DNA from 4 places in the Peribacillus sp. SIMBA_075 genome. Region 1 is predicted to be linked to each of the others. Evidence: riboswitches for the same ligand, from Rfam matches in the RefSeq annotation. Region 1 holds a riboswitch; each other region holds the start of a gene.
The links. Region 1 has a riboswitch for thiamine pyrophosphate ahead of tenA (thiaminase II). Riboswitches for the same ligand answer to the same signal wherever they lie in the genome.
Positions count from the first base shown of each region.

Region 2: another riboswitch for thiamine pyrophosphate. It lies ahead of SB775_RS24080 (ABC transporter substrate-binding protein); the one in region 1 lies ahead of tenA (thiaminase II).
Region 3: another riboswitch for thiamine pyrophosphate. It lies ahead of thiT (energy-coupled thiamine transporter ThiT); the one in region 1 lies ahead of tenA (thiaminase II).
Region 4: another riboswitch for thiamine pyrophosphate. It lies ahead of thiC (phosphomethylpyrimidine synthase ThiC); the one in region 1 lies ahead of tenA (thiaminase II).

Region 1 is NZ_JAWRYN010000011.1:89,286-97,255, forward strand. It holds gene SB775_RS11085 (thiazole synthase) at 1-193, opposite strand, end outside; gene thiS (sulfur carrier protein ThiS) at 195-398, opposite strand; gene thiO (glycine oxidase ThiO) at 413-1,537, opposite strand; gene SB775_RS11100 (thiamine phosphate synthase) at 1,539-2,150, opposite strand; gene SB775_RS11105 (energy-coupling factor transporter transmembrane component T family protein) at 2,191-2,967, opposite strand; gene SB775_RS11110 (ABC transporter ATP-binding protein) at 2,984-4,444, opposite strand; gene SB775_RS11115 (ECF transporter S component) at 4,457-5,041, opposite strand; gene tenA (thiaminase II) at 5,055-5,738, opposite strand; TPP riboswitch at 5,875-6,003, opposite strand; gene SB775_RS11125 (NADH:flavin oxidoreductase) at 6,593-7,633, opposite strand; gene SB775_RS11130 (SDR family NAD(P)-dependent oxidoreductase) at 7,791-7,970, opposite strand, start outside.
Region 2 is NZ_JAWRYN010000052.1:21,688-29,657, reverse strand. It holds gene SB775_RS24115 (RDD family protein) at 1-502, opposite strand, end outside; gene sppA (signal peptide peptidase SppA) at 515-1,516, opposite strand; gene SB775_RS24105 (NAD kinase) at 1,721-2,521, shown strand; gene SB775_RS24100 (TatD family hydrolase) at 2,559-3,329, opposite strand; gene SB775_RS24095 (ABC transporter ATP-binding protein) at 3,348-4,088, opposite strand; gene SB775_RS24090 (ABC transporter permease) at 4,072-4,854, opposite strand; gene SB775_RS24085 (thiamine-binding protein) at 4,851-5,135, opposite strand; gene SB775_RS24080 (ABC transporter substrate-binding protein) at 5,147-6,151, opposite strand; TPP riboswitch at 6,286-6,395, opposite strand; gene SB775_RS24075 (protein-glutamine gamma-glutamyltransferase) at 6,664-7,491, shown strand; gene rarD (EamA family transporter RarD) at 7,583-7,970, opposite strand, start outside.
Region 3 is NZ_JAWRYN010000017.1:50,818-58,787, forward strand. It holds partial or broken gene SB775_RS14300 (transposase) at 30-196, shown strand; gene iadA (beta-aspartyl-peptidase) at 259-1,434, opposite strand; gene SB775_RS14310 (hypothetical protein) at 1,630-1,938, shown strand; gene SB775_RS14315 (transglycosylase domain-containing protein) at 2,136-4,172, opposite strand; gene SB775_RS14320 (universal stress protein) at 4,473-5,000, shown strand; gene thiT (energy-coupled thiamine transporter ThiT) at 5,085-5,666, opposite strand; TPP riboswitch at 5,773-5,874, opposite strand; gene SB775_RS14330 (cation diffusion facilitator family transporter) at 6,110-6,997, shown strand; gene SB775_RS14335 (histidine kinase N-terminal domain-containing protein) at 7,232-7,970, shown strand, end outside.
Region 4 is NZ_JAWRYN010000008.1:128,050-136,019, reverse strand. It holds gene SB775_RS09205 (hypothetical protein) at 1-231, shown strand, start outside; gene SB775_RS09200 (PdaC/SigV domain-containing protein) at 610-1,506, opposite strand; gene SB775_RS09195 (histidine phosphatase family protein) at 1,609-2,142, shown strand; gene SB775_RS09190 (HAD family hydrolase) at 2,317-3,105, shown strand; TPP riboswitch at 3,221-3,335, shown strand; gene thiC (phosphomethylpyrimidine synthase ThiC) at 3,471-5,252, shown strand; gene SB775_RS09180 (hypothetical protein) at 5,275-5,445, shown strand; gene SB775_RS09175 (DUF3231 family protein) at 5,538-6,047, opposite strand; gene SB775_RS09170 (hypothetical protein) at 6,140-6,283, opposite strand; gene SB775_RS09165 (spore coat protein) at 6,447-7,082, shown strand; gene SB775_RS09160 (carboxymuconolactone decarboxylase family protein) at 7,154-7,519, opposite strand; gene SB775_RS09155 (cytochrome c oxidase assembly protein) at 7,633-7,970, opposite strand, start outside.

The DNA of each region.
Region 1 (7,970 bases):
TATATTTTTTCAAATCAAGCTTTTCTAAAAAATTTGGTTGACTGGCTTCGAAAATGTTCATTCTCCGAACTGCAAATGTTAATATTTCCGTCTCCGAAACCTCCACTGATTGCTTTTGAACATCGAAGTTTGGATATTTCCCAGTACCTAATAATAACCTAGAAGAAAATTCATAAGAACCAATCTTTAACATATCATCCGCCTCCTACAAAATGTACAATCTCGACCTTGTCCCCATTTGACAAAAGTGTTTCACTTTGATTTTCTTTTGCTAATATTTCATCATTCAATTCAACAATCACTACTTTTTGATGTAAATTAAAGTGTTGCAAAAGTCCTGTAACTGTTGACTCATCAGCAGGAATCCGTATTTTTTCCCCGTTAATAATCAATTCCAATTCATTCACCTCCATTATGAAAATTGGGTCTGTATCGAACGCTCCAATCGAAAAGCGGACCATTCAGGGTTTGTCTTCCCTTCCACAATATCCGCAATAAGTACACCTGTAATTGGAGAAAGCAGGATACCATTCCTGAAGTGACCCGTTGCAATGAAAAGTCCTTTGTATGCTGGATGTTCACCAAAGTACGGAAGGCCGTCCCCTGTTTGGGGGCGTATACCTGCCCATGTCTTTTCCCACTCGGTTTCTTTAATTGCCGGAAGCAATTGCGTTGCCTTTTCTATTAACGTTGAGATCCCTTCCATACTTACCTTTTGATCGAAAGTGTTCGCTTTTACCGTTGCCCCGACAATGATTCTCCCGCCAACTTTGGGTACAAGATAGCAGCCATGTGAAAAGATCGTTTTTTCAAGCAATGGACGATCAGTCAGGACGGAGAAGCACTCCCCCTTTATCGGATAGGTATCGAGGTTTATTCCTGACTTTTCAAGGAGGAAAGCACTCCAAGCCCCACTTGCCACAATTACATTTTCACTTGAAAATTCGCCTATATTAGTGGACACTCCTTTTACATATCCATTTTCCGTACGTAAATCAAAAACATGGACAAATTCCTTTATATCCACACCAAGGGCAGCTGCAGATTTAGTAAAAGCGAGCGACAGACTTGTTGCTGAAACTTGTCCATCCCCCGGAATGAACATGCCTCCCTTAATCTCATCCGAAAGAAGCGGTTCCGTTTTCCTTATTTCGGCAGTAGATAACCATTCCGCCTCAAGTCCCGCATCTTGCTGGACTTTGATCATTTTCTTCAACTCTGCAACCTGGTCATCCGTAAGCGCCACCTTAAACATACCCTTATTCACTAATTCGATGTCTATTCCACTTATGTCTTTCAATTCTTTCGACAGTGCAGGAAACATCCCCCTGCTTCGGCTTGCCAATGTAAAGAGCGGGTTATCTGCATCCAGCTCAGCCTGTGCTCCTAACATCCCGGCTGCAGCACTGGAAGCTTTACTGGCAAGTCTATCTTTTTCCAATAAAAGGACCTTTTTACCTCGTTTGGCTAATTGAAAAGCAATGGATCCACCAATTACTCCTCCCCCAACAATGATTGCATCATATATGGAATTCATCTTATGTCTCCTTTCCTAAAGACTTCGAATATTCTTTAACGGCTCTAACCGGATTTTCCGCTTCAAGCACACCTGACATGACTGCAATTCCTTGTGCCCCAGCATCGCGCACGATTTGACAATTGGAGGGTGTTATTCCGCCTATTGCAATAATCGGAAGATTGACATTTTTTGTGATTGCATGTAGCTCCTCAACTCCCTTAGGAGGAAGACCGCGTTTTGAATCCGTTTCAAAAACATGACCATATATCGCGTAATTGGCACCGTAGCAAAAAGCGGCTTTTGCTTCATCCATGGAATGGATCGAACAGCCAACACTCATCCCTGGAAATGCTCTTTTTACGACTCCTGCATCTAAACTATGAAAAGCCAATTGCACACCAAATACTTTGTGCGCCCAGGCTACATCCACCCTGTCATTAATGATGATCTTAGAAAGCGGAATCTTATTATTATGTAACAGGGTCACTGCTCGATAGAGTTCTGATGCATTCATATTTTTTTCCCTTAGATAGAAGAAATCAACATGTTCCTGAATGTTTGAAGCGATTTCTACGAACTTTTCAATTGGCTGTTTTCCAGTAGAAATAATATGCAATTCTTGTGCATTCATACTTAGAACCCCTAACTAGTAAACTTGCAATCTCATAAAATCAAATAGGTAGTAGCGGGAAATGAACCGATAGATAAAACCCTGCCAACAGCAGGATGATAAAATACAGAATGAATCCATGGTCTTTTATTGAAAACCCAAATTCATAATAGTATGTTCGATCCCGAGTGTCTGTAAATCGCTTCGCCTCCATCGCAACCGCGATTCTGTGAGCACGTCTGATGCTTCCGGATAACAATGGGATGGAATAGGCTTTCATTTTATAATATACCGATCTGATCCCTTTTCCCCTTTCGAAACCGCGTACCTTCATCGCGTTTCGTATCGTTTGTAACTCTTCCATCATGATGGGGATGAGCCTTAAAGCTGCCATGAAACTATAAGCATATTTCGGTTTAAGCTTAACTTGCTGCATTAAGGAATAAAACAAGTTCACAGGTCTCGTCGTCAAGGAAAAAGTTAAACCAAGTGCCGCAAAAAGCAAAGCTCGAAAGCCTACCAGTAATCCCCTCATGAAACTTTCTTCCGTAATCGATATAAGACCCCACTTAAACCAAAGTGTCTCACCTTTACCGAATAAAATCATTGCTAGAGAAGTGGATATAAAAATGAAACAAAAAGGGATTGACAAAAGTAAGATGCGTTTCATCGAATGCCCCGTAAAACACAAAAATAAGAATAAAACACCAATGGTCACATTCATCATATAATTCAGATCATGAATGAATAATGCCACAATGCATAAAACAAGCAATGCGCATAGTTTAAGGCTTGGATTAACCTTATGGAGCCATGTTTCTGCACTTGAAACATTCATCTACATGACACTCCTTTTAAAATGATAAAACTTTGGCCTCCATAAATCCGGATTGCGTGTTGACCTTTTCATCACTTATTACATTTCCGTCTTTAACCGTCCAGATCCTGGTTGCAAAGTTTCTCGAAATATGATCGTCATGAGTTACCATGATCACTGTTGTTCCGCGCCTTCGATATTCCTCAAACCATTCCAGTAATGCAAAGGTATTTTTCGAATCTTGGCCAAAGGTAGGCTCATCCAAGAGAATGATTTTTTTGTCTATGACGATAGAGGCAGCTACGCTTAAGCGACGCTTTTGACCCATTGATAATTGAAATGGATGTTTATCCCGATGGGCCTCTAGGCGGAACACTTCAAGCAATGATTGAACTCTCTCCATTATTTCTTGTTGTGGCCTTTTTCCAATTCGCAATGAATAAGCAATCTCTTCATATACAGAATTTGCAATGAACTGAAACTCAGGATTTTGAAAGACAAACGTCATATGATCGGTTAGATTTTTCATCCTTTTAATAGGGGCTCCCATTAATTCATACGTACCATTCGTTTTTATGAACTGCATCAGTGCATGCAAAAGAGTACTCTTTCCCGCGCCATTTTCTCCCCTGATTACAATCCATTCCCCTGAATGGACCATCAATTCTTCAACCTTGATTTTTTCCTCTTTATTCCGAAAACCGCTAAAGCCTTGCACATGCACTAAGGGTGAACCGTCTGCAAATTGTTGTTCCCGAATGGGGGCATTCTCTTGTATATATTCATCCCAAACACCAGGGAACCAAATTCCATGTTCTTTCATTTCCTTTTTATATAGTGAAAGGATGGTATCTCTTGGACCATCAGCCATGATTTCACCTTCACCGTTAAAAAGCACGATTCGTTCGATGAATTCTAAAACATGGTCGATTTTATGCTCGACGATAATTACCGTTTTGTCTCGACCGACTTCCTTCAACAAATCCCAGATTTCTTTAGTTCCTTCCGGATCAAGCATGGCGGTTGGTTCATCTAAAAATATCACTTCCGGTTCAAGGGCCAATACTGAAGCGATTGCCAGACGCTGTTTCATCCCGCCTGATAATGTTTCTATACTTGTATGGCCTAGGTTCAATCCTACTTTACGAATATGATTTTGGATTTTCTCATTCATTTCTTCTTTAGGGACGGAAAGGTTCTCAAGGACGAAGGCAATTTCCTCATCGGCAAATGGCATGCAAAACTGACTATCAGGGTCTTGAAAAACATATCCCCATGAAGAAGCGCATTTCAATTTCTCCGCTTTCATCGGGACTTCGATGGAATTCGGAATCAATCCGCTTAACACTTGCAAAAGAGTCGACTTACCACATCCTGATGGTCCCAACAATAGAACTTTTTCACCTTTATCAATCGAGACGGATAGGTCCTTGAAAATCAAAGACCCATCACCTGGAAATTTCATTCTTAACTTCTCAACAGAAACGATTGGTTTCATGGCCATCAACCTCTACTTTTGGTCCAGTTCTGCATAATCTTTACTTGAAACTGGACGAACTAGATTAGTTACTCCTGTTGTTTCCAGGACTTTAACTAGATAATAAGCAGTTACACCTGCAAAGAATATGGAACCCACAAACCTCGCTATCATGAATAACGATAAATTCCAAAGAGTGAGAGCACCTATTTCCCCGTAGGCAAAATCCATTATTACTGATGCAAGGCAGGAAGCTATCGCAGCTAAAACGGCCACCGGCATATTGAATTTTTTATATTTGAACGCCATGAATACCAGTTCAGCGAACAAACCTTGGACCACCCCATATAAGAGTACGGACAGCCCCCATGGTGAACCTAGAAAGAATTCACCTGAAGCTGCAGCTATCTCTGCCAGAAGTGCCACACCCGGTTTCCGTAAAATCAAAAAGGCGACGGGGCCAGCTATAAACCACATTCCATAAATAAGTTGATCTAGATGTAATCCTAATGGTTTAACAGAATAATAAATCGAACCCCAAAGGATATAAACGATTCCAAATGCTACGGCAATCACGATCGTGACTAATATATCCGTTAATTTCAATCCTTTTTTCATGTTTCAATCTCCTTTATACTTCTAGTGTTTCCTTATGCACAGGCCATGTCTCTAAACGATAAGCCATTTCCCAAAATGAGTACTCATATTGGCTGCTAAGGATAAAATGCTCCTTCATTCTTTCCTTATCTTCATCTGTTACCTTTTCAGCAATCTCATCAAGCCTGGCAATTTGTTCTTCTACCAAAGAGCGGAACCACTCTCCGCCGTAAGCTGCTATCCATTCTTGATAAATCGGCTCTTCCGGTTTACACTCTTGCAGCTTTTCACCTATTTCATAATACAGCCAATAACATGGCAAGATAGCCGCAATAACGTCACCTAAATGTCCAGAATATGCCGCACGATACATATGGGAAGTGTAAGCATAGGCAGTCGGGGCAGGTTTGAAACTTTCCCGTTCTTCTTTGGTGATGCCTAATCTCTCAGAAAAATTTTCATGAAGCTTCAACTCCGCTTCATATGTTCCCTGTGCGTGGCCGGCAAGCCTGCTTGTTGTATGTAAATCTGTAGCCTTGACTGCTCCTAAAGCTTGAACTCTAGCAAAATGAGATAAATAATAGGCATCCTGCTTGACATAAAAACGAAAACACTCTATTGGCAATGTGCCATCTCCTATTCCTGCAACAAACGGGTGATTAAAGCTAGCTTCCCAAATATGATCAACTTCCTGGCGGATTTCCTCTGAAAACTTCATGTCCATTACCTCCAAATTCTATTTTTTTATGAATGATACGGATAAAAGCCTTTTATAACCCCTTTTTTTTGCAAATAAAAAACCACTTTCTTTAACGTAAAGAAAGTGGTTGTACTTGAAATAATACAGAAACGTATTGTCCCAGACCCCACTTCCCTACGCTGGTATAAACCAGATCAGGTTCTAAGGGTCTTAAAGTCATACTTTAATCTCAGCTTCTCAGGTAAAATCAGTTTTTACCTATAAAGCACCCCTAGTGGTACAAATTGTATATATATTTCATTTGCCTTTATATTAACACGATAAATCCAATTGTCAAACGTATTAGAAAAGTTTTCAATCAAAGATGTTCATTATTAATCTTTTGGATTACTAGTCTTTCAATCTTCTAATACGCTAAGGATGAAGAAAAGAGGATGCCGCAGCCCCCCATTCTCTATGGAATAATAAGATACTCTTATCCTCTTTTTTTAAGGCTGTTTTCACATACTTTGTTGCTATTTACCAGGTAGTGAGTTGTGGTTGATTTCCCCTCCAGATGCTCGCTTTCCGCGGGGCGGGCGGTGCTCCCGCAGGAGTCTCGCACTTCCGCTCCAATCAACCTTAAATAGTTTCGTTTTAAAAACAACAATCTTTACGAAAAGAGTCTTTTTTAAAGACAGACATAACAAAATATTATGCATCAAAGTATTGGATAGATTGGATCTCTTAATTTGAATTCATAGTTTTCGTCTACAGTCCCTACAACTTTATCGCTGTCATAAATCTCCATATGCTTCGCTGTGCGGCAATCGTATAGCACTTTTATCCATAAACTCCAGAATGTATCTTGTGTTAACTAATCAAACGGAGGCTTAATGAAGTGTTCTCACTGACTCAGATGTAAAGGGAACCAATTCAGCTGTTCGGCCGTCACGAATCTTGTTTACCCAAGCAGGATCAACCATTAATGCCCGACCCACGGCTACCAGATCAAATTCTTCACGTTCAAGCCTTTCGATTAACCCGTCGATCTTGGTATTTTTGGCACTCTTTCCTTCCGTAAAGTGACTCGTAAAATCGTTATCCAGACCGACCGATCCAACCGTAATCGTCGGTTTACCCGTCAGCTTTTTTGTCCATCCGGCGAGATTCAGATTGGAGCCTTCGAACTCAGGCTCCCAGAAACGGCGGGTCGAGCAGTGGAAAATATCGACGCCCGCATCGGAAAGTGGCGTCAGGAACCGTTCCAGCAGCGCCGGCGTTGCTGCCAGTTTCGCTGTAAAATCCGTCTGCTTCCATTGCGAGAACCGCAGCACAATCGGGAATTCCGGTCCGACGGCACGGCGGCAAGCTTCGATGACCTCGACCGCGAAGCGGGTGCGGGCAACCATGTCGCCGCCATAGCTGTCGGTACGCGGGTTCGTTTTCTCCCAGAAGAATTGGTCGATCAAATATCCATGCGCACCGTGAAGCTCAATGCCGTCGAAGCCAAGCCGCTTGGCTTCGAATGCTGCCTGCGCAAAGGCTTGAACGATTGCGGCGATATCCAATTCCGAATAATCGCCAACATGGCCTCGCGCACCCATATGCCAAATCTGCGGAATAATCCGTCCGCCTACTTCGTGTACAGCAGCCACGACGTTTGCCCAACCGTTTAATGCAGCTTCGCCATAGAAATGCGGTACATTGGCTTGATTGGACGAATCCGAATGATTAATCACCGTACCTTCTGTCACGATAAGTCCAACGCCATTTTCAGCCCTGCGGCGATAATAGGCGGCCACATCCGGACCAGGCACTCCTTCAGGAGAAAATTGTCTCGTCATCGGTGCCATCACTATACGATTTGCCAGCGTCGTATTTCCGAATGCGAATGGTTTAAACAAGTTTTGAATTGATTGAGAATAATTCATAATTGACCTCCAAATAATTGAAATAGTGTTGTAGAATATATCCACAACAGATTAGTAATTGCGTTCTTTGCTGAGAGCATCGTTCGGATAAGTTGGGAGCCCTTGGCTGGGTTGTCAGGCCGTAATCAACAGCCAATCCTGGCCGCCCTCCATAAGGTCAATCCCCCGTTCTGTCCTGCATGGATCTGACCATACGGGTCATCATCTTGCGCGGCATTAATCGCGGAATGAACGCCACGAACCGGTTGCGAGCCCCTGGCATAATGAGTGTCTTCCCGCGCAAGAAGCCTCGGTACCCTTCCTCAGCCACCTGCCCGGCCTCCATTATGGCCCCACT
Region 2 (7,970 bases), on a different contig from region 1:
CATCATGCAAAGCCTGTTTCTTCGGTAATAAGCCTGCCAGGAGATAGCCGATCCAAGTAACTTTTGAAATATATCGGCCAATCAGCTCCCTGAACAATACCGTACCCCAAGAAATGGTTTTTGTCTCTTCCCTCAATGTAACGACTTTCAGTCCAAAAATCATCTTACCAAGGGTTTGGTTCAAGAATTTGGTCATCAAAACAAAGTATAAGAAGAATACGATCCCTGTTAGTAAGCCTTCTGCGGAAAACCAAAGATCATCTGTCCCTTCATAAAACTTGAAGATGGGATGAATCAAAATCCGATTCAAACTTCCGATAACCAACAAATCAGCTAAATAGGCCCAAAATCTCATCCAAAATCCAGCAAAATGCACTCTCTTGACTCCGCCATCATCCACGGCCTGCTTGGCTGGCGTAAATTCCTGCTGAACGGGAACCTCTTGATCTGCCAGTACATTGGATGCAGTGATTTGTTCATTGTTTTCATTTCGTTCCGTCATCCTTCAGCCCCCCTATTCCGCATACAAATACATTAAGCGTGGAGAATTTGAAGAGGAAAGGATTTTTGTCAAGACGGCCGTTTCCACATCATTCCCCAACATTTTTTGCGCTCCCATACTGAATAATGAACCGAAACCTGCCTCATCGGTATATCGGATAACTTGAGCATCTTTTTTACCGATATCAGTTTTCATCGCGGCAATTACATCATCCAAATGGCCGAAATCATCTATTAAATGGTTTTCTTTAGCCTGACGCCCATCATAAATGCGGCCATCAGCAATTTTGCGTACTTCATTCTCTGTCATACCTCGTCCGTCGGCAATGACTTTTACAAATTGATCATAAGAATTATTAATCATATTTTGCAGTATTTCACGTTCTTCTCCAGTCATTTCCCGAGTTGGGCTCATAATATCTTTGTGTGGTCCGCTTTTGATGGTTTCGAACTCAACGCCATACTTCTTGGCCAGCTTCTCGTAATTATACCCATGCATGATGACACCTAGTGAACCCGTCATCGTTTCTGGGCTGGCGTAAATCTTATCGGCTGGCGCAGAAATATAATATCCGCCGGAAGCCGCCATTGATCCCATTGAAACATAAACAGGTTTTTTCACTTTTTTAATATCAAGGATCTTATCATAGATCTCAGCACTTTCTACGACACCGCCGCCAGGAGAATTCACCCTTAGTATGATTCCTTTGATATCATCATTTTCCTCTGCCATCTTCAGCTTATCCATGAAGGCACGGTGATTATATGTTGCTGAACTTAGTAATGAAGCTTCTCCTGTATCTTGAATCGTTCCCTCTACATCGAATACTGCAATAACATTAGAAAAATCATCGCCTTCTATGACTTCCTCGTTAAATGCACTTTCAGAAGCAAATAATTCATCAATGATATTTTCCGTATCCGCTGTAAATAGAGTTGTAGCCGTCCCTACAGCAATAGAGACAAAAAATAAAACGGCTGCAATTCCAAGTGCCGCCCAACGTTTTCCATTCATCTGTTTTCCCCCTTAAATATATGTATCCTTCTTATCATACGAACTGCATACATTAATGTTTCATTCCATGATAAACTAGACATATAAAATTGTAGCAAATAATCCTCTAATTGGAAATGCATTGGTGCATTTTGCACGATCTGCATTTACCTGAACAGGAAAAAGAAAGCCCTTTCATCACCAATCATACTAGGGGGGAACATGATGAACACTCGCAGGAATATTTATTTTTTCCATGCACCGAATGCAGAAATACTTAACAAGATCGAATACTTATCGGACTTAGCGAAACAGCATTCTTATGAAGTCATCCAAGATTTCACAAAGGCCAACATCATCGTAAGCATAGGTGATGACGGCACATTCCTGCAGGCAGCCCGTAAAACCGGGTTCAGGGATAATTGTTTATATGCAGGCATTTCCACCACAGGTAACTTGAATATGTATTGCGATTTCCACTTGGAAGACACGGATAAAATGATCGATGCCATGACAAGTGAGCAAATCGAGGTGCGTAAATATCCAACCATCGATATCCAGTTGGACGATCAGCCCTCCTTTTATGCCCTCAATGAACTCAGTATCCGGACTTCCATAACCAAAACGTTCATCATGGATATTTTCATTGATCAACTCCATTTTGAAACTTTTCGCGGCGACGGAATCATCATTGCGACCCCGACCGGAAGCACCGCCTATAATAAATCGGTAAACGGGGCCGTTGTGGATCCCCTTCTCCCTTGTTTTCAAGTGAGCGAGCTCGCATCCATCAATAATAATTCCTATCGGACCCTAGGTTCTTCATTCATCCTAAGCGGCGATAGATCTTTGACCGTCCACCTTGAACAAAACGGGCCAAGCTACCCGATCATCGGAATGGACAATGAAGCCTTAAGCATCAATCATGTTGAAAAGGTCAAGGTCCGGTTAAGCGGTAAAGTCATCAAGACCGTTAAGCTTAAGGATAATTCCTTTTGGGAAAAGGTGAAAAGGACCTTTCTTTGAACTAACTAATAAAGGTACCGGATATGTCCGGTACCTTTTATATATGGTAAAAATCTTTCGTATTTTGATAAAGGATTTCATAGACATCCTCAATTGGCAATCCTTTAATCGAAGCAATTTGACGAACACTTTCATGCATCATGCCCGGGTGCGTCCATTTCCCTTTGAAAACCCCTTCAAACGGCCATGGGCCATCCGTTTCAATCATCATCAGCTTAAGTGGGTATGCAAAAACCAATTCCTGTATTTCCCTCTCATAACAAACATCAGGTGTAATCGAAATTCGGTACCCCTTTTCGGCCATTCTTTCGACTGTCCTGATATCACCTTTAAACCAATGAAAGTGTGCCTTTGTGATTTGATGCTTATCCAAAAGGTCGCAAACGATGGGGGCATCGCCATAAACGGCATGAAGGATAACCGGCTTTTCAACCTCTTTAGCAAAAGCCAGCAACCTTTCCAGTATCTCTACATAACCTGACGTATCCATATTGGGATTTTCCTGCCTTAAGTAATACGGGAGTCCGATCTCACCTACAGCAACCATATTATGACGATGTTCCCGCATCCAATACAATAATTCGTTCACTTCCTCTTTACTCGGGAGGGGCTGCTCAGGATGAAAGCCGAAGGCAGGCTTAATTCGTGAATCTTTGAGTGAAAGCTGGTCATTGTTTATGGAAGAGGTTAAATTCATGGAAACTGTCACCAATGATTCCAAATGCACCTTTTCCATATCAGAGAGAATCTGCTTCTGTTCACTTTCATCATACCTATCCAAATGGATATGGCTGTCGATGATCTTCATTTTCAATTTCCTCCTGACTTAAGAAAGGGTTGGCTTTAGTGCGGCATATAATTCTCTCTTCAAATTTAAAAATTCATCACTTAGAAATTGTTCCTCACTTCTTGGCCTTGGAAATGGAACTTTCACTTCTTTGATGACAGCAGCCGGTTTTGCTGATAACACATAAATTCTATCTGAAAGGAAAACCGCTTCATCTATGCTGTGGGTAACAAAAAGCACAGATCTCCGATTTTGTTCCCAAACAGACAAAAGCCATTTTTGCATTTCCAATCTTGTCAGTTCATCCAGAGCAGAAAAGGGTTCGTCCAGGCACATCAAGTCCTGTTGACTTAAGATGCTTCGAATGAAAGCGGCCCTTTGCTTCATGCCCCCAGATAATTCATGCGGATATGCCTTCACATACTCTTCTAATCCAGCTTTCACCAAAAGGGCTTTTGCCATTTCTTTGTCTCTTATCCCAGCAAGCTCACTTCCAAGCAAAACATTATCCAGCACCGTTCTCCAAGGTAAAAGGGATGGCTGCTGCGGCATATAGCTTATATGGCCCTTAAAGCCATTTATCTTTTTACCATCCAACGAAATGATGCCCTGATCCGGCTTCAAAATACCGCCTATCAAGTGGAACAACGTACTTTTACCGCTGCCAGATGGTCCTAGGATTGTGACAAATTCCCCATCACCTACATGGAAATTCATATTCTCTAAAATATTTTGTTTACCATCGAAAGAAAAGGAGACATCTTTAATTTCCAGCATCATCCCTTTCACCCTCCTTTCTCTTCCATGAAACTAAATATTTCTCCAGGAATGTGATGATTCCAAAAAAGAGAAGGCTCATTCCCATAATGATGAAAATGGCAACAAACACCCGATCTGTCCGAAACGCGGAGGAAGCGAGCGTCATATAAACACCAATCCCCGATTTAGCCCCAAGCCATTCCGAAATAACCGCACCCATTATACTATAGGTGGCCGAAATTTTCAGGCCTGAGAAAATGAACGGGATCGAGTGGGGAAGTTCCAGCTTCCAAAATAACTGGTTTTTCCCCGCTCCCATCATCTTGAAGTAATGCTTAAGTTCGTAAGGTGTCTGGCGAAAACCGTCCAATGAAGCGACCGCAACCGGAAAAAAACATACGAGTGAAATCACAATTAACTTAGGCAGCATGCCAAAGCCAAACCAGATCACTAAAAGCGGTGCCAAAACTATGATTGGTATATTTTGCGAGAGTATGAGCAGAGGATAAACCGCGTCCTTCACACCTGGAAATAGGTGTAAGATTGCAGCAATTAATAACCCAATACAGCTTCCAATAAGAAAACCCGATAACGCAAGCTCAGTTGTTGATATAAGGTGTCCAAAAAGATTACGGGACGACTCAATTCCTTCAATGAAAATGGCTGATGGAGCGGGAAGCAGCCATTTTTCAACCTTTAATAAGACTGTCATTGACTCCCATACTATCAGCAAACATAATAAAAGAAAGAAGGGAGCCCCCTTCTTCCAAATTCCCCTTTTGATCATGCCCGATATTTCTCCGTTAACGTATCCATCGTAATCCCGCTTGGCTGATATAGTATCTTCACTTGGGAAATGACATTCGGCGAGCCTAATTCAATCATTCTTACATTCATTTTTTCTATCACGGCAAAAAGCTCGGATAGCTCACCCTCCATTGTTGTTTCTAGCGGGTGAACCTCATACTTGACACCTGATTCATCAATGATCTTGATTGCTTCATCGACCATGGGGATGACATTTTCCCCTTTAGGAATGATTTGTATACTAATTAATGAATTGGCCATTGTATTTCCTCCTATTTTGGTAAAAATTCATTGGTAAATGCCTTTTCAGGATTGAAATCACCTTCAAGAAGCTTATTTTCCTTCATCCAATCACTATAATTCTTCCAGATTTCAAGCTTTTGTTCACCCCAACGCGGAGCATCATCCTGATACTTATCTGCAAGCCACTCCTGGCTTTTCTTCACTAGTTTTGGATCTAGATCAGGTGCAGACTTACTTAATATGTCCGCTGCATCATCAGGATTCTTAATTGCAAACTGGTACCCTTTCGAAGCTGCATGAACGAATGCTTTAACAGTCTCAGGATCCTCTTTAATCATCTTTTCATTTGTTGTCAAAACAGGCGTATAGTAATCAAGCTTATCAGAGTAATCGGTTAAGTAAACCATATTAAGCTTTTCATTCCGCAACTCAGCCTCGATACCTGTCCACCCATAATAAATCCAGGCGAAATCTATATCCCTTTTAACCGAAGTGAAAAAATCTGTGTCCCCTGTATTCACTATATCCACTTTATTTACATCGGCATTTTCTTTTTTCATAAGTGAATCAATAATGGCCTTTTCAACTGGAGACCCCCAGCCACCATACGTTTTCCCTTCAAAATCCTTGGGAGTTTTAATGTTTTTTGCCGCAGGTGAAGCGAATCCAGAGGTATTATGCTGGATGACAGCAGCTAGCGAAACAAGCGGCACGCCTTGCACGCGGGCCTGCGTAATGCCCTCCTGGTAGCTCACGCCAAATTCAGATTTCCCTGAAGCCACAAGTTTATCAGCTCCAGCTTCGCCTGGCATGATAATTTCCACATCCAGACCTTGTTCTTTGAAATACCCTTTTTCCTTGGCTACATACAATCCTGTATGGTTTGTATTCGGTGTCCAATCAAGCACGACCGATACCTTTTTTAATTCTTTATTGCCTTCTTTTTTAGATGATTCTTCTTTTTCATTAGTTCCGCCTGCCCCACATCCAGCCAAAAGGAACAACGAAGTTAACAGTGGTAAGAATTTATTCAAACTATTATCCTCCTACACATCATATAAGATCCATATGCCGAAACCATAATGGGGCGCCAGGGTCCATTCCAATACCGGTAAAAAAACAAAAAACGCCCGAAGATGAATTCGGACGTTTAACATACAAAACAGAAAGTCAGTAATAATATGTTCCCTCCGCTGGCATCATCCAGATCAGGTTCAAAGAGTCAGCATCTAAAGGACGCAATCTCAGCCAGCAGTACTGGCCCCCCTACATTTCTCGCACATATGAACTTTTCTCTCCCATTATATCAATTCATGGAGAAAAAGGAATACTAATTTGCTTCTTCTCATTAATTGGAAAGGTTTCCCTTGCATTAAAGGATATCTAGCAAAACATCATCCCATTCCAATCATTCTCGTTTACGTGCCTGACACGTTCAAAGAGTCATTTCCTTACAGGTATTCATATAATGAGCATAACCTGTGGACATTTTTTGTGTACTGGTTTTATATGCCCTTAATTTCAAAAGCAAAAGGTGGATATGATCATGATAAAGATTAATCACAAATTATTAGATGTCAGTCACATCCAACCAGGTATAGCATCTGCTAAATCGCTTGAAATTCTCCAATTGCTAGCGGAAGATTCTAACATTTTTGAATATCGGAGCTTTGGATACCTTAATTTTGATATACAACTGAGGCACCAAGTCATCGAGGCAGCTTTTGCGTTGGATAAAAGTGATGCAGAATTTTCCACACTTGAGGAATCGGCATCCAATAAACAATATTGGCGCCTTTCAAAGGATGGCACCTTTACCCTTCAGCCAGGGATTGCCCCTCATGTTGCACTCCTGGACATTTTCTTGAATGGAACGCTTTACGCTTTCGAATGCGGTACAGCGATAGTCGTCACTTTTTTAAAGGCCATTTTGGATTTAATCGGCCCTAGGAATTTCGACTATCTTTTTTCAAGCCTATTTCTATATGACTGGCGCCCTCCAAAGAATATGGCTCTTCATGTTCATCAAGGAACGGATTATTTACCAGGGGATTGCCTTTACTTCAAAAACCCTGATCACGATGTGGAAACACCTGAATGGCAAGGTGAGAATGCAATATTATTAGGAGAAGACCTCTTTTATGGCCACGGGATCGGGATTACCAATGCACAGGGTATCATCGATGAACTAAATAGCAATAGAAAGCCGAATGCCGCCATCTCAGCATTCCTGACAAAGCATATCATTAGCTTGGATAGTTCCTACTATAGACAATTCCAACCAACTATCTCCCGTGCAAAGCCCGTTCACGGTCTTGTCACCCTATCTGATTTGATTGTTTCTGAAATAGGTCCGAAGATTTACCTTTCATGACTCAAGCAATTCTCCTGCCGTAAAACCGGTTTCTTTAAATATAGGCAAAAAAAAATGCTTGGGGATGGAACCACCAAGCATTTTTTCTTATTCACGCACCGATGTCCCCTTTGCCTTTAAACCTGCGTGCACTTGCCTGACCCCATTTCGTAATGGATAGTGTATAAACAGCCAAGGCTGACCATATGAACAAAAAGGCTAAAAGATGCGCTTTTGTAAATCTTTCGTGATAGACGAATACCCCGATCAATAAGGATAAGGTCGGAGCGATATACTGAAAAATCCCAAGCATCGACAACGGGATCTTCTCCGCCCCCTTTGCAAAATATAAAAGAGGCAAGGCCGTGACAATCCCACCGCCCACCAACAGCAAGCTTGTGCTTCCTGCTGTAAAGAATTGCATTTCTGATTGGTTCATCAAGTATATCAGGTAACCCAGGGCAAGAGGCGTTACCATCATCGTTTCGAGCGTCAGCCCG
Region 3 (7,970 bases), on a different contig from region 1:
ATCAACTTGAAATGATTACTTTAGATTAACTGGTGCCAGCGAACCATTTGGTTCGAAAAATGAAGGCCGCCATTGACTTCGCATTCATATATGACTTGGTGAAAGATATGTATTCAGAGGTAGACGCCCAAGTACTAATCCGGTTATTTTAGTTAAACTGACATTTATTCAATATACCTTAGATATTCGCTCGATCGAGGTTTACTTTACCAACAAGATTTCATTTTTCCTTACCCCACTACACGGTATTAGAAAGATCTATTTTTCAAATGTGCCTTTCACGACCGCTTCACCATCTTTGACCATGATTTGCCCCATCGCGATAACCCTATTTATTTCTAACGTTTGTTTCTTCAATATGATGATATCGGCGTCATTCCCTACCTCAAGCCGACCCTTCTTAGTGAGGTTTAAAATATTTGCCGGATTTTCCGTCACAACTCGTATGGCATCGGCAATTGACACTCCATCCTCGGTGACCGCATCTACGACAGAATCATATAAGGACATGCATGTACCAATGTTCAAACCGCGCAGGTTGCCACTGCCATCGAAGTCAGGCAGGCTTGCTTGCCCATCTGAAGTTAAGGTGATCTGCCTGATATCTACCCCTTCTTCTAGTGCTCTCTTTATTGCTGTACTTGCTTTGACCTCCCCTTCTTCAAGGAACTTCTTGATCGTACTTGTCGTAAAATCAATATAACCCCCTTTTTTTGCATATTCCATCCCTGCTTTGAATAAATGCGGATTTCGATTTATATGTGTAGGGTAAAACTGTGTGATCGGTATTTCCGTTGTCTCGACAACTTCTTCAATTACCTGCAAATGGTTTTGACTGTCGCCGACATGAATGTTGACGATACCGCTTTTCCCAGACAACAGACCTCCATTACGCGCTTGAGAGGCCAATTTAGCCAGTTCAGCTACAGTCGGCTGTGAAGAACGATGATCGGCAATGGCAATTTCGCCAACACCGATAATTTTATCCACAAGAATCAAATCATCTTCGATCTTACCGGTTAACGTCTTGACTGGAACTTGATAGGAACCAGTATGAACGAAGCAGCTAATGCCTTCTTCTTCAAGCGCTCTCGCTTTAGCAAGCAGTGCTGGCATGGTCCTTGTCGTCCCATCTGTTCCGATGACCCCTACCAATGTCGTTATACCCGCTAAAGTGGCATCTGTTAATTGGATTTCTGGTGTCCTCGTTTTAAAGCCCCCTTCCCCACCTCCGCCGATAATATGTACGTGAGCATCTATAAAACCCGGAACCACAATTTGGCCACTCGCATCAATCACTTTCATTTCAACGAACTCTGCAGGGACATCAATCTTGTCCTCAATGAAGCCAATTTGCTTTCCAACCAAGAGGATATCTTTTTGGCCCATATATTCCGGACCATAAAGCTCCCCATTTTTAATAAGTGTTAGCATAGTTCGTTCCCCCTCCAAAAATTGAAATTTTCAAATAGGTTTCAAAATCTTTCACTCGGGTAAATATACAACATGACCCGCTAACAATTACATAAAAAAGACCAAACATACTTGTTCATTTTAAAAAGTGTTGTAGCTGAATTGACATCTTGATTATGCTTTTCCAAAAGTATAAAAACAAAAGGAGTAAACGACATGAATAAAGTGATTTCTTCTGATATTAAAACAAATAAAAGATTATCCATGCGACAAATCATGAACCTATATCAAGTTACAAAAGAATTTAAAGGGAATATATATTTTATCTGCAACCATAAATTGGTCGATGCCAAGAAACTTTCGACTTTCGTATCCTTTGTGCTCATTCTTCAAGAGTGTGCAACCATGAAAGTCATACTTGAAGGCGAGAATGTACATGCCATGCTAGAAAAAGTACAGGCTATTTGTAAAGAAAATGATGAAAGTGCATTTGGATTCCAATCGAACCAAACCGTTAATATTTAAATGATTCCAACTACGTCATGAAGAGGGTGTATAGAAGTGAGAACCATTTTAATGGTGATAGGCGCAATCGTCGTAATCGGCATAATAGCAAATCTCATTTTTTAATGAATGATGAAAGACTGTCAATGATTGACAGTCTTTTTTTTATGCTAATTTATTGGAAAGTACGGGCGTGCCATGCTCCCATTTCATGAAAATTACCACGGCACATCCCAATCCCTCCATTTTTTCAAACCATTCCGAATTTCTTTTCCTTTATCAATCCAATATTGCTTCCTTTTGTCCTCCTCTTCTTTCTTTACCTGTTGCTCAGCTATAACTGCCTGTTGTTTAGCTATAAGCGGTCCGATATCTTGAGTATTAAAAGATTGAGATGCTTGATTCTGTAATGCTCTCGACATTATTTTTTGAAAGATGATTGCAGTTCCCTGACTGCTGTGTGTCGTTAAATAATGCTTTTCATCCGTTTTATCATATCCAGCCCATACTGCACCGACCAACGAAGGTGAATAACCGATGAACCATTGATCTTTAACCCCTGATATTCCTTCGATGGGAACTTGTGTTGAACCTGTTTTACCTGCTATTTCATAACCCGATACAGCTGCGTTTTTCCCTGTGCCATATTCCACTGTACCAAGCAACATGGAATTCATTTTATCGACGACGCCTTTAGAGGTTACTTTGGTGCTTTCCTTTTTCCAGGCGGCTACCTCTTTTCCATCATTATTTTCTATTTTTACAATGGCATGGGTTTCCATACGTTCCCCGCTGTTGGCGAATGCTGAAAAGGCTCCTGCCATCTGCAGCGGGGACACACCTTTCTTCATCCCTCCTAAAGCAAGCGACAGATTTCGATCATCCTTTTCATAAGGAATCCCAAACCGTTTAAGAGAATCCAGCCCCTTATCGATGCCAATCTCATTCAAAAGCCAAACCGTTGGTACATTCAAGGAATTCATCACCGCTTCATACATGGGTACTTCTCCTTTATATACACCGCTCAGGTTTGTTGGCTCATATTCCCCAAAGCTCATTTTTTCATCCTTCAAAGGGGCAGTGATGCCGTATCCCTCTTCAACCGCTGGAGTATAAACGACAAGTGGTTTAATGGATGAACCAGGAGATCTTGTCAGCTGGGTTGCCCGGTTATATCCCATAAATTGATGCTTTCCTCTCCCACCGACAATTGCCCTTATCCCTCCTGTTTTAGGATCAAGGAGGACTGATCCACTTTGAACCATTTCTCCTGTACTCGTTCCAACTGGAAAATTGGCTTCATTTGCATACACGGATTCTGTAGCCTGCTGCATGGATTGGTCCAGTGTCGTGTATATTTTATAGCCCTTTGAAAGCAGGTCCTCAAGCTTTATTCCATATTTGCTTGATGCTTCCGATAAAACATGATCGACATAATAAGGGTACTTCCCTTTTAATGGATCGGTTTCCTTCTCCCCCATGTGAAGTGTCACTGTATCTTTTTTTGCAGCCGCTGCTTCATCTTTCGTCAAATAACCATGTTCCGCCATTTTAGAAAGAACCAAATTACGCCGCTTCACTGCCCCGTCTAAGTTCTTATATGGATCAAGTTTGGATGGCAAGTTAATGACACCTGCCAGCAAGGCTCCCTCGGCAACGGTCAATTCAGAGACCTCTTTGGAAAAGTAAATATTTGCGGCCTTTTTAATTCCCCATGCCCCATGGCCAAAATAAACTTGATTCAAATACATATCCAGAATTTCAGCTTTTGTATATTTATCTTCAACTTCCTGGGCCAGAAAAAACTCTTCAATCTTCCTCTTCAGTGTTCGATTCGACTCCAGCATCGTAATCTTCACAAGCTGCTGGGTAAGCGTGCTCCCTCCTTCAACAACACTTCCGGCCTTCGCATTTTTAATCAGCGCTCGCAAAATCCCTTGATAATCTATGCCGTGATGTTCATAAAAACGGTGATCCTCAATGGAAACCACCGCTTGTTTCATATGTTCCGGTATTTCATCTATCGAAACACCTTCGGATTTATTTGCCGTGATCGTGCTGGCAAGATTTCCATCCCGATCATAGATTCCTGTTGGTTGCTGAAGAATATTTTGAAGATGGCTTATATCTGCAACCTGTCTGAAATAAAAAAGTGAACCGGCGCCTAAAACCACAATCACCAATATAATAATTAGACCTAATTTCACTAACCCTCTCATTTGTACCCCCATTTTCCAATCTGCGACATGTTTCATTAAAAATATTTTACCCCTTTTATTAAAGAAAACTCGTCGATTGACTAAAAGGCCTAAGCTAAGTCGCCTTTTCTTTAGCACTATACCCGGGTATCGGTTTCCTTGCCGATGATACCCCCTTCACCGAATGAAAAATAAGCCCGCGACTAATTGAAGGACCAGGATTTTCATCCTACCATTTTTAATAATGACCGTATCTATCCTTTACCCGTAATTTGCAATCTATATACCGATTAATGGCGTGAACCCCTTAAAAAGTGGGTATAACACTTTAAAGACTTATAAAAGGGGGGAGATGGCATGAAAAAAAATTTAAAACATATTGTCGTCGCTTTTGATGGAAATGAAGAAAGTAAACGTGCCGTGGAATATGGAGCAACATTGAAAAAGGCCTTTCCTGAGGCCGAGCTGACCGTAGTTCATGTCCTATTTGATAAGGTTGAGCAGCGTATCATGGGAAACGCCTCGGCGCCGGGGTTTGTACCGGCTGCTGGATTTTATGTGGATCCCGTCCAGACACATCCCGTCGTTGAAGTCGAACAACCAGAAATTCAAATGGTCAATAACACCCCTTCCGCCGTTGAGAGTAGTGTTCAGAACGCAGAAAGTAATACGTTGAGATTGCTAAGTGAATGTCAAGTCAAGGGGAAATTCGAGATATTGGAAGGACATGCGCCAGATAGCGTATGTGAATATGCGGCAAGAACTGCTGCCGACCTCATCGTTGTAGGCAATAGCGCTAAAAGCGGTTTGGAAAAATTCTTTCTTGGCAGTACAAGCAGCTCCATTGCGAAAAACGCACCCTGTTCGGTATTCATTGCAAAATGAGGATTGAGCCGTTTCGCCCTGTAAGACTCAATTTGCTTAATCTCCGAAAAAAGCCGAATTCTTTATAGAATCCGGCTTTTTTTGTTAATAGGCTTTTTTCAGTAATACACTTGAAGCAGCCGAATATAACATCATCACCACAAGGGCCGATAAAATAAAACTGATCAGCATATAAGTCCCATTATAAATGAATGAATAAATCACTACTGGCTGTCCTTTTGGAGCTGCAGAGCCAAAAAACACGATTCCGGATATGAAATGACACAGAAACCTCAGAAAACTGCCCAAAAACATGCCGCCAATCCCATACCACTTCGCTTTGGAACGCTTTTCCTTTTTATAGCTATTTACAAACTTATTCATGAATACACCGGATATCCCGACAACCGTAAAGGCAAGATAATAATCAATGAAGCCTTGAATCGGCGTGCTGATCCATGCTGTACCACTGACGATCTGCAAAAGCCCAAGTAACAATCCGGTTAACATACCACCTTTGATGCCCCACCGATATGCCATCAGAAAAATCGGTACCATGGCTATTGAAATCGAGCCTCCTTGCGGCCAGATTCTTGAAAAAATGAATCCAGAAACCAAATCCAGTAATAAAGCCAGTGAAGCAAAAATGGCAACCTCTGTCATGAATAACGTTTTATTTTTCATCATGTCTCTCCCTTCTCCAAAAATGAAAAGTGTCCATGAGTTCCCTCCCTGCCAGATTTTGCACAAACAAAAAAGCAACACCGGGGCGGTAATGGATGCCCAGTATTGCTTGTATCCAAAACCACATCCCTACGCTAGTGTTAACTATCAGGTTCATAGGGTCTGAACTCAACCGTTCACTCTCAGCCTTTTGGCTCCCCTTGTGGAAGTATTTAATTTTCGATCCTCGGTTAGAATATACTACTAGTTTCTATAAAAGACAACTTAAAGAAAATGTCATATCATAAAAACTTACCACTCCCATATTTATGGAGGTACCCTTTCTTTTAACCAACTTCAATACATCTGCAATTAACCAGGTTAGATGGCTAAATGCAACAACTTTTCTATAGACTCACTAAGGTTTGTTTTGATATCTTTTAATTTACACCGGGGAGGGATTAGACATGGATAAACATTCGATTTCAGCTGAAAAAGGCGCCTACATAAGCATTGCCGCTTACATATTCTTGTCTGCTCTTAAATTGTCATTCGGTTATTTCGGTGATTCTAAAGGGCTTTGGGCAGATGGTTTAAATAATACGACCGACATCATCGCTTCCATAGCCGTATTGATTGGTTTGAAAATTTCGAAGAGACCTCCTGATGATAATCATTCATATGGTCATTTACGGGCAGAAACCATAGCCTCGCTGGTAGCTGCCTTCATCATGATTACCGTGGGCATCCAGGTTGTTTACAGTGCTATAGAATCCTTCTTCCAGCAAGATTCAACAACCGTTCCAAATATGCTGACCGGTTATGTCGCTCTTTTCTCTGCAATCTTCATGTACGGAATCTACCGTTATAACTTAGCGTTAAGTAAAAAGATCAACAGCTCTTCCATCTACGCCGTTGCACAGGATAATCGTTCCGATGCCCTTGTCAGTGTTGGTGCTTTTATAGGAATCATCGGTACTAAGATGGGAATCCCTTGGCTGGATGCGATAGCTGCTGCTGTAGTAGGGATCATCATCTGTAAAACGGCCTGGGATATCTTCCGTGATGCATCCATCTCTTTAACCGATGGTTTCGACGAGCAGCTCCTGCAAAAGATCGGACAAACCATTATACTGACAGAAGGCGTTAAGGACATGAGTGAAATTAAAGCCCGTATGCACGGAAGTGAAATCCTGCTCGAAACTACCGTACATGTTAACCCTCTTTTGACCGTCATCCAAGGTCACGATATTACGGTTAAAATCGAAGAGAATCTTTTGAAGGAATATAACATCCAGCATGTGATCGTTCACATTGAACCATATGCATTTAATAAAAAAGGTAACCGTCATTAACTTTGCGGATACCTTTTTTTATTATTAAATCCTGCAATTCCTTTAATAAAACTGTGTCAAAAAAAGGTATTTATCGATTAATTGCCGAATATTTATCCAATTGACACATGTGTAAAAAACATTAATCTGTTATCATAAAAGCAAAATAATTATTTTAATATTTTGTATTTTATTCAAATAAATTAATTTCTGGGTCGAAAGTAAAATTCATTTTCCTACAGTATGGAGGGCAAAATGGTATCTAATCGAGAAATGACCATTCACTTTTTATCTTCTCAAAAAAACAGCATCATTTCCAAATGGAAAGATCAGTTGCTCCATTTATCGGACGGATATATGGGGTATTTTAAAGGAGAAGTGGAACATATTTTCAATCTGCTAATGGATCAGCTTGGGAAATCGGATACTGACATAGACGATGTACTGAAGGTCGTAGGTGAAAAAATTGCGTGTGATCGAGTCAATAAACAATTGGATATGGAAAATTTCTTTTCCACTGCAACCATCGGCAGATCCACCATCGTTGAGCACGTTTTGAATTCCGAGGCAACGAAAGAAGAAGTATCCGATTTAATTAAGCAAATAAACGTTTACTTCGATAAACTAATTCATTTTGCATTATCCTGTTATACCGAATTGAAAACGATGGAACTTAAAGAACGCTATCAATTCATTAGCCCAAACCATAAAGACCGTTTGACGCTCCTTGGCCAAATGACCTCAAGCTTCGTCCATGAATTCCGAAATCCACTGACTTCCATAATGGGATTCATACAATTGTTACAGGCAGAGCAACCAAAGATAAAATATCTTGATATCATTTCAAAGGAATTGGATCAGCTCAATTACCGGATCACTCAATTTCTTAATATTTCCAAAAAAGAAACTTCAGAAGCACAAACTGATCTATTTTCGATTGCTCAGCTAGTGAATGAGGTAATCGAATTTTTATATCCCAGCATTTTGGAAGTAA
Region 4 (7,970 bases), on a different contig from region 1:
TTCGGCATCGATCAAAGCATCCAGATTTATGATGAAGTCCTAACTACCATTCCATTCGAAGAGTTAATCGGAAAAGAAAATTGGAAAGAGGCTGTCGATTCATTTATCATGGAAGAAAAGCTAAAAGGACAGCTGGAAAAGGTACTAAATAATTATCAATTCAGTGATATGAGTGGTAAATATAAATTTAGAAAAATATGTACGATTACTGAACTCCAATTTTTGAAGTAAAAAAAATGGAGAAGGTAAAAAGCCTTCTCTATTTTCATTATTCTTGGATCATATTAAAGCTGTTTTGGTTAGCATAACAAGCCTTCTTTTCTTTATATTCGGTCCCATCTATCCATATCAGGTAAACCCTATACACTCCTTATTCCCGTCCTTTAACTAAGAACATCTTCGCATTATGTTTACATCAGATAAAAGTAAGTTCGGCATTGGTTAAAAACATATTCCCATCAAATATCTATTATTAAATAAATCCACTTTTTTGAATGCGATGGTAAGTATGCATGAAATCGCATCAGACTGTGAAATTTTTCATCATTTGTTAGATATATTGATGTAAGGCACTAAAAAAGCACAGGAGTTAGCCCCTGTGCGACGAAATTATTTATAAACCTTACTTGGGATTTTTATTGCAGGGCGGCCAAATGCATAAGGAGCTACTTCATATTCTTGGAATACGAGATAGATCCCCCCATTTGTATAATAGAACTGTGAATCCTTATTGACGGGAACCTCGCTCTGTTTTTTTACATAAAAACTATCTCTTTTCCTCATGTAGTCAAAAGCATATTTCTGCACCTTCGTATATTTCACTTTGGATGTGAGGATTTCACTGATTTTCACCTGTTTACCGGAAGACACTTTAAAATTATAGGATGTTGTGTATCCCATTCCATGAGCTCCACCGCTATAGGAGTAATCGTCAAAAAGAATGCTTAGCTTTTCATCCTGGTTGAATTTCACTTTATACGAAATACTGTAACTATACTGGCAAGTGTATGGGGATTCTTTGCACCATTCCTCATTTTTATCTTTTTCCCTATCCTTTTTTGCTTGCAGATAAAAGGAATAGGCATCCTTGGCATGCTTAGTTAACACCTGATTAATTTTATCCTGAGCTGCTTTACTTTTTAGTCCTGATACTTGCGGATACGACAAGTCACTAATATTTTTATACTTTTTCTTGGTTATCTTCACATTGCTGAATTTTAAATATTTAGTAGATACATAGGCTTTTTTTCCATTGTACCGAATTTCCGACCAGCCGGATTTTGTTTTCGAATAAACGGTTACGGCTTTCCCTTTCTCCAACGATCCTACTTTTTTATAGCTGGTGCCGGGACCACTTCTAACAGATAAAGGGGAATTCTTCGTGTTTACCGTTGCGTTTTCTGTAGTGGCTGCGGAGACAGAGTCGATTTTTATCAGTAAAAAAGAGATGCATGTAAAAGTTAATGCGACAGCAAGGAAAATCTTAGTGAAATTCTTGAATAGCATTCAATTACCACCTTTGTATAATTTTTACATCACCTATTATATAAGTTGGTGGATCAAATAGAAAGTTAATTTTATAATTCAAAAGCTAAAGAGGAGAAAAAAATGAAAATTGGTTTAGTACGGCATTTTAAGGTGGCACATGAATTCCCTACTGGGAAATCTGTGACGGCGGATGATATGAAGCAATGGTTTGTGGACTATGATGCAGCGGATATTATTTATGGAACGACTTTACTTGGCGTGGAGGAATGGCAGGAATGTTATTGCAGTGATATGTCGAGAGCTGTCAAGACAGCGGAACATATTTATCCAGGTACGGTTCATCGGATGGAGGAGCTGCGGGAAATACCTTCTCCCCCTCTCAAAGGGAAGGTGAAGCTGCCGTTCATCCTTTGGGCCATCTGGATTCGCTGCTGCTCGCTGTTCAACAAGGAGACAAGGGCGGAAATTAAGATCGCCGAACGAAGGATCAATAAAGTATTGGATGAAGTTTTTGCAAAGGGGGAAAGGGATGTTCTGATCGTGAGTCATGCCGCCCTTATGGTTTATATGAGGAAAGAGCTGATCCGACGGGGGTTCACCGGTCCAAAATTCAAGATTGCCGGTAATGGAAAGCTGTATGTATTCGAAAGATGATAAGTCAAAAATATAGGGTTTCCCGCCATAGAAGGTAAGTCTGGTAATTGAACATTTTGCTTAAGAAAGATGCAGGCCTTTTCCGATTAGTTATTCTTTTTCTTTTGGTTGTGGTTTATTATTGTAATAGTGTAATTTTTACGAATTCAATAATAGGGAAAGAGGTTGGACAATTTGGTGAAGGCAGTTTTTTTTGATTTAGATGATACATTACTATGGGATCAGAAAAGTGTAAAAGAGGCTTTTGTGGCCACATGTGAAGTGGCTAAGGAGAAATATGATTTAAATGTCGACGAGTTTGAAGAAGCGGTTCGGAAGGAAGCGCGTGAGCTTTATTCTTCTTACGATACTTATGGATTTACACAAATGATCGGAATCAACCCATTTGAAGGACTGTGGGGAAATTTTCAGGATGATCATGATGAATTCCGGAAGATGGCCGTGATTGCACCAAATTATCGGAAAGAAGCATGGACGAGAGGCTTGAAGGCATTAGGGATCGATGACCCGGCATTTGGGCTCGAACTGGCAGAACGTTTCCCTGCAGAGAGACGTAAAAAGCCATTTATTTATGAAGAATCATTCCGTGTGTTAGATGAATTAAAAGGGAAGTACAAAATGCTATTGTTGACAAACGGTTCTCCTGAACTCCAAAATACTAAACTTGAAATTACACCTGAACTAGTTCCTTATTTCGATCAAATCGTCATTTCTGGAGCTTTTGGACGAGGTAAACCGGATGCCTCCATTTTTGAGCATGCTTTGGAGATCATGGAGCTTGATAAGGATGAAGTATTGATGGTCGGCGATAATTTAATGACGGATATCCTTGGAGCATCACGGGTAGGTATAAAGTCGGTTTGGATAAATCGCCATGATAAGGAACGGAATGAAGTGCTTCCAACCTATGAAATCAAGCATTTAGAGGAGCTTTTCCCAATCCTTGAGAGCCTGGAAAATTAATTGGTGATCCTTCTCCAAGTAACGAATTTGGAGAGGATGACCTAAAGTATTAGGACTTTCAAATTATATACAGAATGAAAAGGGTGATATATAGTTACCCTGTAATCAATTAAATTATTCAGACTAGGGGTGTCCAATAACAGTTGGGCTGAGAGAGAAGCGCTTATGCTTCTTAACCCTCAGGACCTGATCTGGTTCATACCAGCGTGGGGAAGTTAGAATCTACTAAACAATGACATTTCATTTGGTCATTGCTGTAGTCATACTAACGTTAGCCGGGTCTTAAATATGAGATCCGGTTTTTTCGTGCGAAATGGATTGGATTTTGTTCTTTTTAAATGAACTTAAAAAGGAGAAATGAAATCATGATGAGTAATTCAGTAAATGACATGAACGTTTCAATTATGTCCAGTTTTGCCGGGAGTAAAAAAGTGTATGTTGAGGGATCTAGACCTGATATTAAAGTGCCTATGCGTGAAATTAAGCTAAGTCCCACTACAGGTGCATTCGGCGAAGAGGAGAATCCGCCTTTGCGGGTTTATGACACAAGCGGTTCATATACGGATTCAGAATATCCCATTGATATTCATAAAGGCCTTGCCCCGATTAGACGCAATTGGGTCTTGGAACGTGAAGACGTTGAGGAGTATGAAGGACGTGAAATAAAACCCGAAGATAATGGATATAAAAAAGTGGAGTCACAATCCAAAGCTGAAATTTTTCCGGGATTGAAAAGAAAGCCATTGCGCGCAATGAAAGGGAAAAACGTAACCCAGCTTCATTATGCCCGTAAAGGTATCATCACCCCAGAAATGGAGTTCATTTCAATCAGGGAAAATGTTGCCCCTGAGTTTGTAAGAGAAGAGGTAGCTAGCGGCAGGGCGATCATTCCGGCAAATATTAACCATCCTGAAAGTGAGCCAATGATCATCGGACGTAATTTTCATGTGAAAATAAATGCGAATATAGGAAACTCAGCTGTTAGTTCATCGATCGAAGATGAAGTGGAGAAAATGACTTGGGCTACACGTTGGGGAGCCGACAACATAATGGATTTATCCACCGGAAAGAATATTCACACGACCCGGGAATGGATTATCAGGAATTCACCAGTGCCAGTTGGGACGGTTCCGATATATCAAGCATTGGAAAAAGTGAATGGAGTCGCGGAAGATTTAAATTGGGAAGTTTTTCGGGATACATTAATCGAGCAGGCCGAGCAAGGTGTCGATTACTTCACCATACACGCTGGTGTGCTTTTGCGGTACATCCCTTTAACTGCAAAGCGAGTTACGGGTATTGTTTCACGAGGGGGCTCCATCATGGCACAATGGTGCTTGGCCCACCACCAAGAAAGCTTCCTCTATACTCACTTTGAAGAGATTTGTGAAATCATGAAGGCATATGATGTTTCATTTTCATTAGGTGACGGCCTCCGTCCTGGATCCATTGCAGATGCAAACGATGAGGCGCAATTTGCTGAATTGGAAACACTGGGGGAACTGACGAAGATTGCTTGGAAGCACGATGTTCAAGTCATGGTGGAAGGACCCGGTCACGTACCGATGCATTTGATTAAAGAAAATATGGATAAGCAGCTGGAAGTCTGTCAAGAAGCTCCATTCTATACCTTAGGACCTTTAACAACGGATATAGCTCCTGGATACGATCATATTACTTCTGCGATTGGTGCTGCAATGATTGGATGGTTTGGAACTGCCATGCTATGTTATGTGACACCGAAAGAGCATTTGGGACTTCCGAATAAAGAGGATGTTCGAGTAGGGGTCATTACTTATAAAATTGCAGCCCACGCAGCTGACCTTGCAAAGGGCCATAAGGATGCACAAAAACGGGATGATGCCCTTTCGAAGGCTAGATTCGAATTTCGTTGGAGAGATCAGTTCAATCTTTCTCTCGACCCTGAAAGGGCGGTTGAATATCACGACGAAACTCTTCCGGCTGAAGGTGCCAAAACAGCCCATTTCTGTTCAATGTGCGGACCTAAATTCTGCAGTATGAGAATCTCCCAGGACATCCGTGATTTGGCAAAAGAAAAGGGCCTGGGTTTTGAGTCGGTAATCGATGAAGGGCTTAAAGAAAAAGCGAATGAATTTAGGAGAACGGACGGAGAAATCTATCAATGATTCCAACGAGAGGGAGAATTCGATGAATCGGGTAATCCAGATAAATGTTGAAATGAAACAGTTGGAAACTCAATTGGAACAGCTGAAAAGAGAGCTGAACATTTTTCGCGAGAATTGTAATCATGAATTTGTAAAAAATGAATATAGTCAACAATGTACAAAGTGCTACTTAATCGAAAGTCTGCAATGGTAGTGATTCCTTAATCGTCCTTTCGTTATCGGAATTAATCCCTTAATCATGTGAGGCATTCAATCATAAAGTCAACATGATTAAGGGATATTTCATTACAAACTTGTTTTATTAATATGAAGAGGGGGAGGGACCAGCCATCCTTTTTCCTTATTTAATCTTAGGAAATCAGCACCCAATACTGCTTTTTTTGCATGGAATTGAGCAAACATCACTGCGATATCTTCGCGGATGCATTGACCCATGATCTGGCTGCAAGCAACTAATCCTGCATTAATATCGATTGATACTGAAGCAGAGATTTCAGGATCTTGAAGACGTGCCCCAACGGGAATATCCTCTAAATTAGCTTTAGGCCTTTCAGGTGGTGATGGAGGCAGTCCTACGTTATTTTCTTTTAATAATAATTCAATTTGGTCATTTTCCTGTTTCCCTTGATTTATCACTTCTACAAGTAATTTATGCAGGTCCTTGTCACCAGTGTGATTGAGCATTGTTTGATGACATGCAATTAACCCTTTTGTTGTTGTTAGAAATGCCCATGTACCAAATACCTCTCCGTAATGCATAGGCTCTTCTTTTGGGTTTCCACTTAAAATTCCCATAACCATCCTCCTTGAACTATTTTACGCATTTAAGTTACCCTGTACTAATCCATGAATCCATGAGTTAATGTTTGGAAATGTTAGAGGGTAAATTAGCCTTTTATTCCTTGTAGCCATTCTTGATAACATTCATCACAGAGCATTTCATTTCTATCCGTGTCAGTAACTTGAAATGTTACGACATGGATTTTTTTTTCTTCCGTGTCATCAGTACAATAGAAGCATTTATGAGTCATTTGAAATCCTCCCATACATATAAAGTGTTTATAGTTTAGAACATCACGGCTTTTTGTATACAGACAACATGATGTAGGGCGGAAGAGTTTATTGAATAATCCTGTTGGTTTTTAACATACTAAGCTTGTTCACATCATTGATGAAACGAGGAGGGAAATAAAAATGCAAAATCAAAATCAAAATCAACAAGGTCAAGTACACCAGAACATGCAAACGGGTGCTATTCCCCCACAAATGAATCACGGTGGTCACGAAGTATTCGATGTACATGAAGTGTTGTCGGGAGCGATTGGAACTTTAAACACTTACATGCTTTTGCGTCAGCATGCTCAGGATCAGGAATTGATGGACATTCTGGATCGTCAATATCAGTTCATCCAAGATGAATATAATATTTCACTGGAGTGCTTCCAAACGGGCCAAGATCCTTCTAAACCAACCCAGAGCTACAAAATGAATCAAGGTAATGATTTTATATATGGATTGACACCAACCCAGCCAAAGAAACCTTTGCAATCCGTGTCGGAAATTACAGATGAGTGCATTGCAGGCTTGATGCTTGGAGCTGTTAAGTCTGCAGCATCCATGAAAGCGATGGCAGCGCTTGAAATAACGAATCCGGTGGTTCGCCGTGTGTTTGCAGATTCCGTTCCGAACTGCATTGAAATGGCATATGAGATTTCGTTATATCAAAACAAACATCATTACTACCAAGTTCCACAGCTTGCACAGCAGGATATGCAACAAATGATGAATTCATATGCACCCGCACAAGGAAATAACAACATAAGTCATTAAATGACATGGTTTTTGGATTCCTTTGTCAAACAGAAAGAAGGGGTAGGACAAATTGTCCTACCCCTTCTTTATCATTGTTTCATCTGATTTATTTCCTGAATGCATTCCTGGACGAGGGTTACAGCCTGACTCATGGTGGCTCCTCCGCCAAATGCTGCGGTCACGCCAATAGCTTCAAGAATTTCTTGTTCGGAACAGCCTTGATCAAGGCATCCTTTTGTATGATAGATAATACAGTATTCATCTTGTGAATATAAGCTTATTCCTAGTGCGATAAGCTGTTTTTCTTTCTTGGATAATTGCCCTTCTTTAAAGCACTCTTCCGTAAACGAATTGAATTTCTCAGCTAGATCAGGCATTTTATGCGTAAAGGCACCGATTCCAGCTTTATAATCACGAAGAGCATTTTCAGTAGAATTGTTAGCTTCAAATTCCATTTTCCATTCAGCTCCATCCTAAATTTTTTTCATCAAAAATTAGTATGAGCTAAACAATGAACGATTAAACAGAAACACAGGAGTTTACCGAAGTAATCATAGAACCTTCCTTCCTACAAGGCAAGTGATCCCTTAGGCCGGGTGGCTTTGAACCATTGATAGCATAGGATGCAGATAATTGTAACGTCGATGGCATCACCGGCATAATACATTAACATTCCTCCGTTTTCCGCTTGTTCCTTGGTGACTCCGCTTGGAGGATGGGCAAAAATATATTTAGAAAGGATATCATGGCCGGCCAGTGAAATTGTAAATACGATAGCTCGAAACATGAAGCTGAACCTGTGGGGCGCAGGGTCCATATAAATCATAGATGCAGTGAATAGATAACCCGCTATGAACACGTGAAAATGCACTAATACATGTAGAAGCGCACTCTGATGCATCAACC